DNA from 3 places in the Providencia lanzhouensis genome. Region 2 is predicted to be linked to each of the others. Evidence: predicted binding sites of a transcription regulator. Region 2 holds the regulator's gene; each other region holds the start of a gene.
The links. The regulator LexA, encoded in region 2, represses DNA repair genes until DNA is damaged. The targets are predictions, from matches to a motif close to TNCTGTATGTACATACAGNA.
Positions count from the first base shown of each region.

Region 1: the regulator LexA is predicted to act here: its motif matches at 1,565-1,584, upstream of dinG (ATP-dependent DNA helicase DinG).
Region 3: the regulator LexA is predicted to act here: its motif matches at 1,665-1,684, upstream of ACIH2S_RS07960 (metal-dependent hydrolase).

Region 1 covers NZ_CP174123.1:1,230,760-1,235,038, forward strand. The annotation lists gene ACIH2S_RS05630 (hypothetical protein) at 1-269, opposite strand, end outside; gene sseA (3-mercaptopyruvate sulfurtransferase) at 402-1,241, opposite strand; gene ACIH2S_RS05640 (hypothetical protein) at 1,278-1,439, opposite strand; gene dinG (ATP-dependent DNA helicase DinG) at 1,680-3,791, shown strand; gene dps (DNA starvation/stationary phase protection protein Dps) at 3,858-4,279, opposite strand, start outside.
Region 2 covers NZ_CP174123.1:458,487-462,765, forward strand. The annotation lists gene plsB (glycerol-3-phosphate 1-O-acyltransferase PlsB) at 1-1,366, opposite strand, end outside; gene ACIH2S_RS02065 (diacylglycerol kinase) at 1,491-1,865, shown strand; gene lexA (transcriptional repressor LexA) at 2,003-2,620, shown strand; gene zur (zinc uptake transcriptional repressor Zur) at 2,779-3,294, opposite strand; gene ACIH2S_RS02080 (fimbrial protein) at 4,260-4,279, shown strand, end outside.
Region 3 covers NZ_CP174123.1:1,693,345-1,697,623, reverse strand. The annotation lists gene ACIH2S_RS07970 (YniB family protein) at 2-541, opposite strand; gene hxpB (hexitol phosphatase HxpB) at 843-1,508, shown strand; gene ACIH2S_RS07960 (metal-dependent hydrolase) at 1,700-2,290, shown strand; gene ACIH2S_RS07955 (L-cystine transporter) at 2,457-3,848, shown strand; gene ACIH2S_RS07950 (YkgJ family cysteine cluster protein) at 4,132-4,279, shown strand, end outside.

The sequences.
Region 1 (4,279 bases), 770 kb from region 2:
TAATGGTGTAATGATTGTATTCTACTATGTAACTTCCTTCTATGCATTTCTTCATGAAAGGTATTTTTATTATGAACTTCAGATAAGTGTTTATAATAATCATTAAGTAGCTTGGATAGCTTCTCCTTATGAAAATAAATAGATGCCTTACGATTAAATTTAATCGTTAATCTTGATGTTTGTAATAGAACCCATAAAGTTGCTGCTGTACCGACAAAGGTAGATAGCGTCCCTAGGTTTATTACCCAGAGTTCCCATAATGTATTCATTAGTTATTAGCTCCATAAAAATAGAGTAATAGAAATCTTAATTAATTAGATTAATTTTTTATAATATTAGATTTAAATAGAACAAATAAATTCCCTCATAATTAACGCGTATTTATGAGGGAATAAAAATGATTAAGGTTCGATTGGTAACCCGTTGTCTTGTCCCCATTGCGCCCATGAACCATCATAGAGGCGCACATGTGGGTTACCTAATAATACCAATGCCAGTAAAACTACGGCAGCAGTCATGCCAGAGCCACAGGTTGTGACTGTTGGTGCGAGAATATCGACACCTTGCTGCGCAAAAATAGCTTTTAATTGTTCGGGGGATTTATATTTCCCATTATCCACTAATAAATCCCAAGGCACATTTTTACTGCCTGGAATATGCCCCATCCTTAAACCTGGGCGAGGTTCAGGAGCTTGAGCCAGAAAACGGGCAGATGCACGCGCATCAATAATTTGGATTTTACCTTCAGTGGCAACCTCTAACATTTGCTGTTGATTCAGCGCATTGGCATCTTGTCTATCAGCAATAAAGGTTTGTGCGGCGGGTGGGGTGACTTTACCAGATTGAGTTGCGAAACCAGCTGCTTTCCATGCGTTAATTCCACCGGCTAAAATTTTAACCTGTTTACAGCCTAAAGTGCGGAAAGTCCACCATGCACGCGGAGATGAAAACAAATTATTTTGAGCGTAAATAATGACTTGCGTTTGATTATTAATCCCCATCGCTCCAACAGCTTGGCTAAATGTGGCGGCGTCAGGGAGCATATGGGGTAAGTCGCAGCTCTTATCGGCGATTTCATCTTGATTAAAAAATTGAGCTTGGGGAATGTGCTCATCAAGGTAGCTTTGGTAGCAATCATAAGGGGCGGTAGGTGGTGGCGTAGAGACATCAAGCACAATAATATTACTGTCTGAAAGATGTGAATTTAACCACTCTGGTGTTACAAAATAATCGTTGTACATCATAACTCACCGTCCCGTTTGATTAATAATGGATGATTACTGGATCTGATTAGGTGCAGGTAATATCGATGGCGATTGAGCCTGATTTTGCTCTAAAGGTGTGGTGGAGCGGGTATAAATATTCATCCCGGCAAGCACAATACCCCCAATAGAACTCAATGCGCATAATGCGCACAGTGCGATGACGACTTTTTTCATTTTTATTAGCCTGATTTGACACGAAGATGCCAAAGTATAACTGGATGGTGATAGCAAACAAGTTTTACGGGATATTTTCTTGGCTCGATTTGGTGTTTTGCGAAAGGCTTTCCAGAATTTGTGTATAATGGAAATTAATACAGTAGTTTTGCGAAGGGTTTCGCAAAAGAGAAACGGGGGCTTTCCTGCCTCTTTTTTGATTAGCTATCATCTCCTTTTTACTTGGTCTTCTGCGTATCTATGTCTCTGTCAAATAAAATCAAAGAACAAATAACTCAATGGTATAAGGGGTTATCTAACCAAATCGAGGGGTTCGTCTCTCGGGCACCTCAGCGGCAAATGATTGCTGAAGTGGCGAAAAATTTGTCGGATGCAGAAGGGCGTCATTTAGTTATTGAAGCACCAACAGGGGTGGGAAAAACCTTATCCTATTTGATACCAGGCATTGCTGTTGGGCGCGAAGAAGGTAAAACTTTGGTCGTGAGCACCGCTAACGTTGCCCTCCAAGATCAAATATTCAGTAAGGATTTGCCATTACTGAGCAAAATTATCCCTGACTTAAAATATACAGGCGCATTTGGGCGGGCGCGTTATGTGTGCCCCCGAAACTTAGAAGCTATTTGTGCCGCGGAAGGGGAACAAATTGATTTAATGCTGTTGGTGGAAGACAAAACTGAAATTACCAACAGCGAAGAGAGAGCGCAATGCCAGCAATTACGCAATGATTTTCATAGCTTTGCTTGGGATGGGCTACGCGACCACCATAAAAAGGCATTTAGTGATAGTTTATGGCGTAAAGTCAGCACCGATAAAATGAATTGCCTTGGGCGTAATTGCCAGTTCTATCAACGATGCCCTTTTTTTATTGCACGCCGTGAAATTGAAGATGCGGATGTGGTCGTGGCTAACCATGCTTTAGTGATGGCAGCCATGGAAAGTGAATCGGTATTACCGGACCCTAAGAAATTACTGTTAGTTCTCGATGAGGGGCATCATGTTCCCGATGTGGCGAGAGACGCTTTAGAAGTTGAAGGGGAAATTACGCTAGTTCAGCTTACCGCACAGGTGGATAATTTTATTCATCATGTCGGGCAGTATGTTGCGCAGTTTCGCCCAGCAAAACCGCCTAAGTTGACTAATCCTGATAAGCTACAACAACATGCTGAAAAATTACGCGAGTGTTTCCGTGATTTTTCACTGTTAGCGAACGGGCTATTACCTGAAACATCCAAAGAGTCAGAATATTTGTTCCCAATGGGGATTTTGCCCGAGGTAATGCAGCAATGTTGCCTAGAGCTATTTAAGCTGACGGATGCGCTACGTGGGCTATCAGAGGCGATTCTCAGTGACTTAACGGAACAAACAGCAAAGCAAGATATTGTGCGTTTACATCGCTCCATTTTAGTGACAAGCCGAGCGATGGGCTATTTTGAAAATATGACCAAATTATGGCGCTTAGCCTCGCTTGATCAAAGCTCTGGTGCGCCCGTTTCGAAATGGCTTAGCCGCCATTATGAGAAAAATCAATCCCGGATTTTTATGCATTGCGCAGGGATCCGCGTAAGTGAACAGCTGCAACATTTGTTATGGAAAAATGTGCCTCATATTGTAGTGACATCGGCAACACTTCGCTCTTTGAACAGCTATTCACGTTTTATGGAGTTAACGGGATTATCCGAAAAGAGTGATGACCGTTTCGTCACGCTCACCTCACCGTTTAATCATGTTGAGCAGGGTAAGTTGGTGATCCCCAAAATGCAGCATGAGCCAACTATGGCAAATGAAGCTGAACATTTAAAAGAGATGGCAACCTATTTTCGCCATCAATTTACGCATAGTGATCACCATGGGGTCTTGATCCTATTTAGTAGCCAGCGAGCGATGGAAGGATTTCTGGAACATGTGAAAGATTTGCGTTTACAGCTATTAGTGCAGGGGGATCAGCCACGTTACCGGCTAGTGGAGACGCATTGTGAACGTATTAAACAAGGGCAAAAAAGCGCGTTAATCGGCTTACAATCATTTGCGGAAGGGTTGGATTTAAAAGGGGAATTTTTAACCCAAGTGCATATTCACAAGATTGCGTTTCCGCCTGTGACAAATCCAGTAATTATTACTGAAGGTGATTGGCTGAAGTCATTAAAGCGTTATCCATTCGAGGTACAAAGTTTACCTAGCGCTTCATTTAATTTGATCCAGCAAGCAGGGCGTTTGATTCGAAGTCATGAGTGTTATGGCGAAATTATCATTTATGATAAGCGCTTATTAACCAAAAGCTATGGTAAACGTTTATTAAATTCGTTACCCATTTTCCCTATTGAACAACCTGAAATGCCAACATCAGATAAGTAGGGCGATAAATAAATTGAGACCACCGAAGTGGTCTCATGGTCAATATATTGACTCTGTTTTACGACACTACTCAATATTGGCTTCTAATAACCACAGGAATTTATCCAGATCGCGAGATGCGGCGGTAAACATATCTGCGGTATTTTCATCTTCAACTTCATCGATAGCTTTACGAATATCATTTGCAACAACAGCATATCGTTCAGCTAATGCTTTTAAATGGTCTTGTACAGAATGAATATCCAATGGATAAGCTTCTAATGATGTAAACTTATTGACTTGTTGTGATGTTCCTGTGGCGATGCCACCTAACTGAACCGCACGCTCAGCGAATTCATCCAAGTGCCCAATGATGCTATCTCTAAAGCCATCTAACATCTCATGCACTGCGATAAAGTTGCGACCGCGCATGTTCCAATGTGCTTGTTTAGTGATTAAAGAGAGATCGGTGAAATGGATAACCATCATGTTTAAGATACCGATGGTTT
Region 2 (4,279 bases):
CACGTACCATGGAGAAGAAGCCTTCTTTCTCTTTCTCAGCGCCACGCAGCTCTTTTGCGTAAGTTCCTACTTCCATCACATGCTCGTAACCAATATAGATAGGAACGATGGTGATAGGGCGGGAGTCTCCGCGTAGCATCGCTTGTAGGGTCATCGACAAGGTACCGGTTTTCGGTTCCAGTAAGCGACCTGTACGTGAACGACCTCCTTCCACAAAGTATTCAATCGAATAGCCGCGAGCAAATAGCTCACTGAGGTATTCGCGGAATACGGTGGAATAGAGTTTATTACCTTTGAACGTACGGCGAATAAAGAACGCGCCTAAACGGCGGAAAATAGGACCGGCTGGCCAAAAGTTAAGGTTAATACCCGCCGCAATGTGTGGTGGCACCAAGCCTTGGTGATAAAGCACATAAGAAAGCAGCAGGTAGTCCATATGGCTACGGTGAGAGGGCACATACACAATTTCGTGACCATCTTGCGCCAGCTGGCGAACGCGCTCAGCATGTTGAACATTGATCCCTTGGTATAAGCGGTTCCATGTCCAACCGAGTACACGGTCAGTCAGTCGCACTGCTTCATAAGAGAAGTTAGCAGCAATCTCTTCCATCATCGCCACGGCATTTTGCTGGGCTTTTTGTAATGGGATTTTTTTACTGCGCGCTTCGTCTTCAACGGCTTTTTCAATCGCTTTAGAGGATAGCAGCTTATTAAATAGCTCATAACGGGCAGGCAGTTTTGGCCCGACCGCAGCTAAACGCTGACGAGAGTAATGAATACGTGCTACGCGAGCAAGTTTGTTGGCAATGATGGTATCAGTGCCATGCTCTTGTGCCATCTGGCCAAGAGAAATGCTCGGAGAAAAACGCACAAAACTATCGCGCCCTAACCACAGGACTGCAAAGAATTTTTGCACACCGTTTAAGAGTTTTAGCGGGGCAGGCTTATGCCCTTCGCGACCCGGCGCACGTCCAAACATGACGGATGCAGGTAGCATTTGAATATCAAGATTTGGATTGTTTTTATGCAAATCCAGATACGCATGGAATATTTTTACTGACTCTTTACGTGGATCTGGGGAGTAGTAGCGGAACACGCGCGGACCATCATCAATAAACACATAGGCTGGAAGCTTGGTGCCATTGATGTCGTTATCCACGAGCGGATCAGGTAAACCAATCGCTAAGCATTGTTGGCGAAGCGTGAGCAGGTCGGACTTTGAGTGATATGGCAAGACGTACAGCGTTGGCTTGCCTGGGTCAAGCTGTAACTCTGTTATCGGGTCCGTTGGGATTAGTTTACTTTTTACCAATAATTTCAGTGGTAAATTCAACGTGTTGTAATATATTTTACGCCATAGTGACATAAATGATTATAGCCTCTTGTTAGTAATGCTGCGCAATCATATCAGAAAGCAATGTTTAGATCTGTTATCGATAATTCACTTTGACTGCAAAAGTTGATTATTGTTTAGAAATTAAGGAAAAAATATGGCAAGTCAAACTAAGGGACTCACTCGGGTCATCAAAGCGGCTGGATACTCCCTTAAAGGTTTAAAAGCAGCATGGGTAAATGAAGCTGCATTTCGTCAAGAAGCGATTGCTGCTATCATTGCGATAATTATAGCTTTTTGCTTGGATATTAGCCAAATTGACAGGATTTTGTTGATTGGTTCAGTTGTGTTAGTCGCTATTGTTGAGTTAATTAACAGTGCAATTGAGGCGGTTGTTGATCGTATTGGCAGTGAATACCATGAATTATCTGGGCGAGCGAAAGATATCGGCTCCGCAGCCGTGTTCGTCACGATAGGATTGGCACTGTTTATCTGGGGAACCGTATTATGGGCGCGTTATTTTGCGGTTTAGTGGGCTAAAAACAGTAAAAGCGATAAAAAGCCAGAAATTCATCAACAAAAGCAGATTTTGGCTAATTTAACAGTTCCCAATACCCATTTACCTGTATATACTCACAGTCTGACTGTATAAACAAACAGGGGAATGGGATGAAAGCACTGACAGCTCGACAACAGCAAGTTTACGATCTGGTGCGTGACCACATTTCGCAAACGGGCATGCCACCAACACGCGCTGAGATAGCAGCAAGTTTGGGTTTTCGTTCGCCTAATGCGGCAGAAGAACATTTAAAAGCCTTAGCTCGTAAAGGGGTAATTGAAATTGTTTCTGGAGCTTCCAGAGGCATTCGTCTGTTGTTAGAAGAAGAATCCGAAGATTTAGGGCTTCCTCTGATTGGACGTGTTGCTGCCGGCGAACCATTGCTTGCGCAAGAACATATTGAAAGCCATTACCAAGTTGACCCAGAATTATTTAAACCACACGCAGATTTTTTATTACGCGTAAATGGTATGTCGATGAAAGATATCGGTATTATGGATGGTGATTTACTTGCGGTACATAAAACGCAGAATGTCCATAATGGGCAAATTGTTGTGGCGCGTATCGAAGATGAAGTCACGGTTAAACGCTTTAAGCAACAAGGTAATCGCGTTGAACTTATTGCTGAAAACGCTGATTTTGCACCAATCGTGGTTGATTTGCGCGAACAGAATTTTACCATTGAAGGCCTGGCTGTTGGGGTTATCCGTAACAGTGATTGGCATTGATGATGAGATATTGAGTCTGGCAGCAGACTCAATATCTCTATTTTTTGAATAGCCTTTCTTTATATAGCTATTTTCATACTGTTTTTCTTTATATAGCCATCTTCCATGTTGCTATATAGCTTCCTTTATTTTACTTCCTGTAGACCACTTATTCTATATCACTTCTTTTTTGAACTGACCGTGGCGTGATGGTTATGCTCACAGTGTTCATGATCTTGGCAATTGGAAATCTCAAAACATTTTTGACATAAACCATGGTTTTCTACCACCGTATGCCTGAGATGAAAATGATTTTCTTCCGCTAGTGTGCTAATCGCTTGTTCGATAGTCGTGCAGTCACTTTCGGTCACATTGCCACAATTATCGCAAATCAACATCACTGAAATATGGCTTGGATTATCCACATGGTGACAAACCACATAGCTGTTTGTGGATTCAATTTTATGAATAAATCCTTGTTCCATGAGGAACTCTAAACCGCGATAAACGGTAGGGGGTTTAGCCTGAGGCTCTATTTCACGCAGTAAATCTAGTAGATCATAAGCACTGATCGCACCGTGTTGCTGCGCAATTAATCGCAGAACAGTCTCTCTTTGTGGGGTCAAACGCACGCCTCGAGACTGACAAATACGTTCGGCCGTCGTAAGCAGCATGTCTTCACTGATTGTTTTCATCTTGTTTGGCCCCACCTAGATAGCTTCAAGTTTTTATTACTGTTTAGTTTACCATAACTTCCATTTCTGTTGTGTTTGAAATGGTGGTGATGAAATAAACAATTTTTTACTAAATTGAATACGCAATTTTAACTTTAATAAAGGCAACATTAATAAAAAATGAACTCCTTATTTAAGAGATGGTTTTTTCTATTTTAAATAAATCATTAATTGCTACATTTTAGTTAATCATTGGGTGTTAAATTTAACCAAATAAAAACAATTATTGAAATTCATTGTTACTATTTAGCGTTGATTTTAATTAAGACTTATCTTACCCCTTGTTTCTTATGTAGCGATTACTGACGCGAAAAAGACACTGGATAGATGTTAAATCTAATAAATTTACATCTGTTCGGTTTATTAAGTTGTATTTAAATATAAATATAGATTTTTATATTTATAGGTTTTTTGCAATATTTAGACATTTTTATAAATGCAAAATGAAGTCTTCATATAAATCTTTCTAAGTAATTCATCATTTCTTTAGATTTAATTACTCATTCAGTGGATAAAAGTTGTCTTTGTGCATTTTGTCGATATAAAAAACCAAGTCAACGCTTCATTTGGGTGGTTTTTGACAACATATGTCACGTATGTAGAATTGACATCAGAAAATATCACAAGGTAGTTATCAGAATTCATTTAGTGTTCTATATCAATTTTAATTAATTAATGAATGACTCAGTAATTAATTTAGAAGTGAGAATGTTGGCTTAATGATTTCTGTTTTTTAAATCACATAAATGAGATGGAGCTCGTTTATATAAAAAAATCTCTAACCTGAATGAAATTCATCAAGTAGGAAAGCTAGAGGAATTTTCAAGGGTGCACTGATTAAGTAAATAGACTTAATTTTGCATCAGTGGAAACAGGAAAGAGAAAAAGAGAAATAGCAGTTCCTACTCATTTAAAGGAAAACTTTTATGAAACTGAATAAATTAGC
Region 3 (4,279 bases), 1.2 Mb from region 2:
ACTACCAATTCAGAAGTTTCAACGCAAAATAAATGGCGATCCCTAAAACAATCGGCCAGAAATACATCAAGAAGAACTGTTTGAAAATAGTATGTCGAGGAATAGTGACTTTGGCTTCTAATTCTTCTTTGGTCACTTCACTGCCTTTTGCATTTTCAAGAATGACATGATCTTCAATACTTTCGCGAATGAATTTAATTTGTCGATACATGCGTAAACCTGAAGCACTTAAAGCAAGCCCCACAAAGATAAAAATAAAAATAACAAAAAATCCGATGCAGCTACCTGAAAAACCATGGCTCACTTCAGGGACTGGTGAATTATTCCAAAATACATTGAGAAACGGCGTACTTTGTCGAGTCATCTCCGCCATTAATTTAACAAAATCATTGGCAACTGCATTAATTCCTTCGCCTTGAATTCCTTTCAGAGCCGCTAATTTAATTAGCGATGTCAATGTGGAAATTAACGCCACAAAAAATACGATCCAGCCCAAAATACGTTTGCCAATCGCAAGAGAATTTGCCTTGTGGTAATTCATTACAACTATTCCTTAAAGTTTTTTTCTACGCTAATCATAGCCGATAATATTTGCTGGCTCCAAATTTCTATAAAAAAATGATAGTTAAAAACCGAGTTTCGGATTATTCAAAAATTGAATTGAATTCACATCAATAACTAAACTCAAATTTCTAATAAAATCATGTGATAGCACATATATCTCTATAACCCCAAGTCATAGCTTGTTAGAATCGTTTCAGAAACCAAAATGACTGTGATTAAAGTACAGCGACAATCCCCACCCTCTTTTTAAGCGGGTATCTAAATGAATGGAGTTTGCTATGTATCATAAATTACCTATCCAATCTGTCATCTTTGACATGGATGGTTTGCTGATTGACTCGGAACCTTTTTGGGAACAAGGGGAAGATGAAGTTTTTGCAGAGTTAGGCGTCGATTTGTCCATTAAGCACACTCTTCCTGACACTCTAGGTTTACGTATCGATCACGTTGTTGAACTTTGGTACAACGCATCTCCTTGGCAAGGTTGTAGCTTAGAAGCAACAAAGCAGCGTATTATTGACCGCGTTATTGGTTTAGTGGAAGAAAAACGCCCATTACTGCCTGGTGTACAGCATGCACTTGAACTGTGCCGCTCAATGGATCTAAAAATCGCTTTAGCATCTGCATCTCCAGATTATATGCTAGAAAAAGTGCTTAACTTATTTGATATCCGCCATTATTTTTCTGCCGTCGTTTCAGCAGCAGACTTGCCATTAAGTAAGCCTCATCCCGAAGTTTATTTAAAAGCAGCCGCTGAGTTATCCACCAAGCCTATCCATTGTGCTTCTTTAGAAGACTCCTTTAATGGAATGATTTCTGCAAAAGCGGCAAGAATGCGTTCTATCGTCGTGCCTGATAGTAAGCATTTCAATGACCCACGCTGGGGTTTGGCTGATGTTAAAATCGCCTCATTGAACGATTTACGCCCAGAAAATTTACGTTAATCTTAAATAAGTTAACGGAACTCGATTTCCCTTACGTTTTTCACGTAGGGGAAATTTAAAAAAGTATAAAAATCTACGGTTATTAACTAATAAATAAGAGTTTTTTTAACTCTCCCCCACTACCATATTTCCTACAAACCCTTTATACTGCCCGCCTACTGTATAGATAAACAGATGGTATTTTATCCACCATGACTGCTGAAGGGCATCTGCTTTTTTCCGTCGCCTCACTTGTAATGGCTCATAAATTGCAAATTACCCCAGAGTTCGCTCAGGGTGATTGGTTGCATATGGTGCCAGGAGTGTTGCTAGGTGCCTTATTGCCGGATATTGACCATCCTTCATCTATTCTCGGGCGGCTTTTTCGTATTATTTCACTACCTATATCAAAACTGTGTGGACATCGAGGATTCACTCACAGTCTGATCGCTTGGCTAATCTTACTGATCAGCAGCTACCAATGGCTACCTCACTATTGGGACTTACCTAGCGACCTTATCCAAGCATTTTTATTAGGTTATATGAGCCATTTAGTGGCTGATATGCTGACTCCATCGGGGGTTCCCTTTTTATGGCCTCTGCCAACACGTTTTTGTTTTCCCATCTTACGCGGCAAGTCCAGTAAACGCGGAGAACGCTTTATTGCTGTGCTTTTGACCGTCTGTGCTGTCTTAATTCCAACAGCCCATCCCGCTGATTGGTTCCAGCAAATTGAAAACGCACTAAATTATTTTAATAATCAGATAAATATACACTTACCGACAAAAAGCTCACTTTTGTAATATACTGTAAGCATTAATCAACCTAAATTATAACTTTTGATTATAAGTAATGACTAACTTCAACTGATATCATATAACCAGTTGTTAGAAGAAATGAAATCCTTATACCTATTAAGGATTAACAACAAGAATCATTATGTAAAATAATTACAATTTGGAGTGCGGAATGAATATTCCTCTGATTATCAATGTGCTCGTTTTCGTAGCACTTTTAATACTGTTAGCAAAACTCGGATCGAATGGTTGGAGCCTGTCCAAAAAAGTTTTACTGGGTCTCGTATTCGGTGTTGCTTATGGTGTCGGACTTCACCTTGTGTATGGTTCCGGTCACCAAACGGTAAAAGACTCCATTCTTTGGTTTAATATCGTCGGTAATGGTTACGTTCAACTGTTACAAATGGTGATTATGCCTCTGGTGTTCGCCTCTATTCTGAGTGCGGTCGCTCGACTTCATAAGGCATCTTCTTTAGGGAAAATTAGCTTTTTAACCATTGGCACACTGCTGTTTACCACAGCCATTGCTGCTTTAGTGGGTATCTTGATCGCAAACCTGTTCGGCTTAACCGCTGAAGGTCTGGTTCAAGGTCAATCTGAAACTGCACGTCTAGCGGCCATTGAAACAAATTATATTGGTAAAGTCTCAGATTTAACGGTTCCTCAGTTAATCCTGTCCTTTATTCCGAAAAACCCGTTTGCTGATTTAACGGGTGCAAGCCCAACATCTATCATTAGTGTGGTTATTTTTGCTGCCTTCTTAGGGGTAGCTGCGCTGCAACTGTTTAAAGATGATAAAGAGCGCGGTGAAAAAGCATTAGCGGCTATCGATGTGATGCAAGCATGGGCAATGAAACTCGTTCGCTTAGTCATGCGTTTAACCCCATACGGTGTGATGGCGCTGATGATCAAAGTGGTCGCAAGCTCTAACTTAGCCGATATCATTAACTTAGGAACTTTCGTCGTCGCATCCTATGTCGCGCTAGCTATTATGTTTGTGGTTCACGGCATCTTAGTGGCGACAACGGGCTTAAATCCAATCAAATTCTTTAAGAAAGCGGGCCCAGTACTGACATTTGCATTCACCAGCCGTTCGAGCGCAGCCAGTATTCCACTGAATATTGAAACGCAGACTCGCCGTTTTGGTGTGCCAGAATCTATCGCAAGCTTCTCGGCGTCTTTCGGTGCAACTATTGGCCAAAACGGTTGTGCAGGTATCTACCCTGCGATGTTAGCAGTGATGGTCGCTCCAACCATGGGGATCAACCCATTTGATCCACTATGGATTGCAACCTTAGTCGGTATCGTGACTATCAGTTCTGCCGGTGTTGCCGGTGTGGGTGGCGGTGCAACCTTCGCCGCACTGATTGTACTGCCAGCAATGGGATTACCAGTCACGTTAGTTGCGCTGTTAATTTCGGTCGAACCTCTGATTGATATGGGTCGTACTGCTCTGAACGTAAGTGGTTCAATGACAGCAGGTACCGTCACTAGCCAGTTAATGGGCGAAACGGACAAGTCAATCTTCAATCAAGATGACGATGGTGATTTAAAACACGTTTAATCGCCCTAATCTCCTAACACTCATTGAAACCTGCCCGTCAAACGGCAGGTTTTTTTGTGTCTGCTATTTTCTGTGTTCGACATTTTATCAAACTGCAACAGATTGAAATTTTTACTTTATTTCGACTTGATGGGAAATACTGGGTTTTTAATCTAAAAAACATTGCCAATACGTAAAGCTGCGTAACATAATAGTGACTGAGCAACATTTTCTTAGGCCTCCTGCCTGTGTTGCGTCTCCCGTTTCCTACGGGAACTATCAACTTCATTGTTAGATTTTTTATATGACCAATATTATTCATATACTAAAAACTGATCCTTCAGATAATCCCTGTGTTAGCTGTGGTGCTTGTTGTGCTTACTTTCGTGTCTCATTTTACTGGGCAGAAGCTGAAGCTGGCGGTGGTTCAGTTCCTCAACATTTAACAGAGC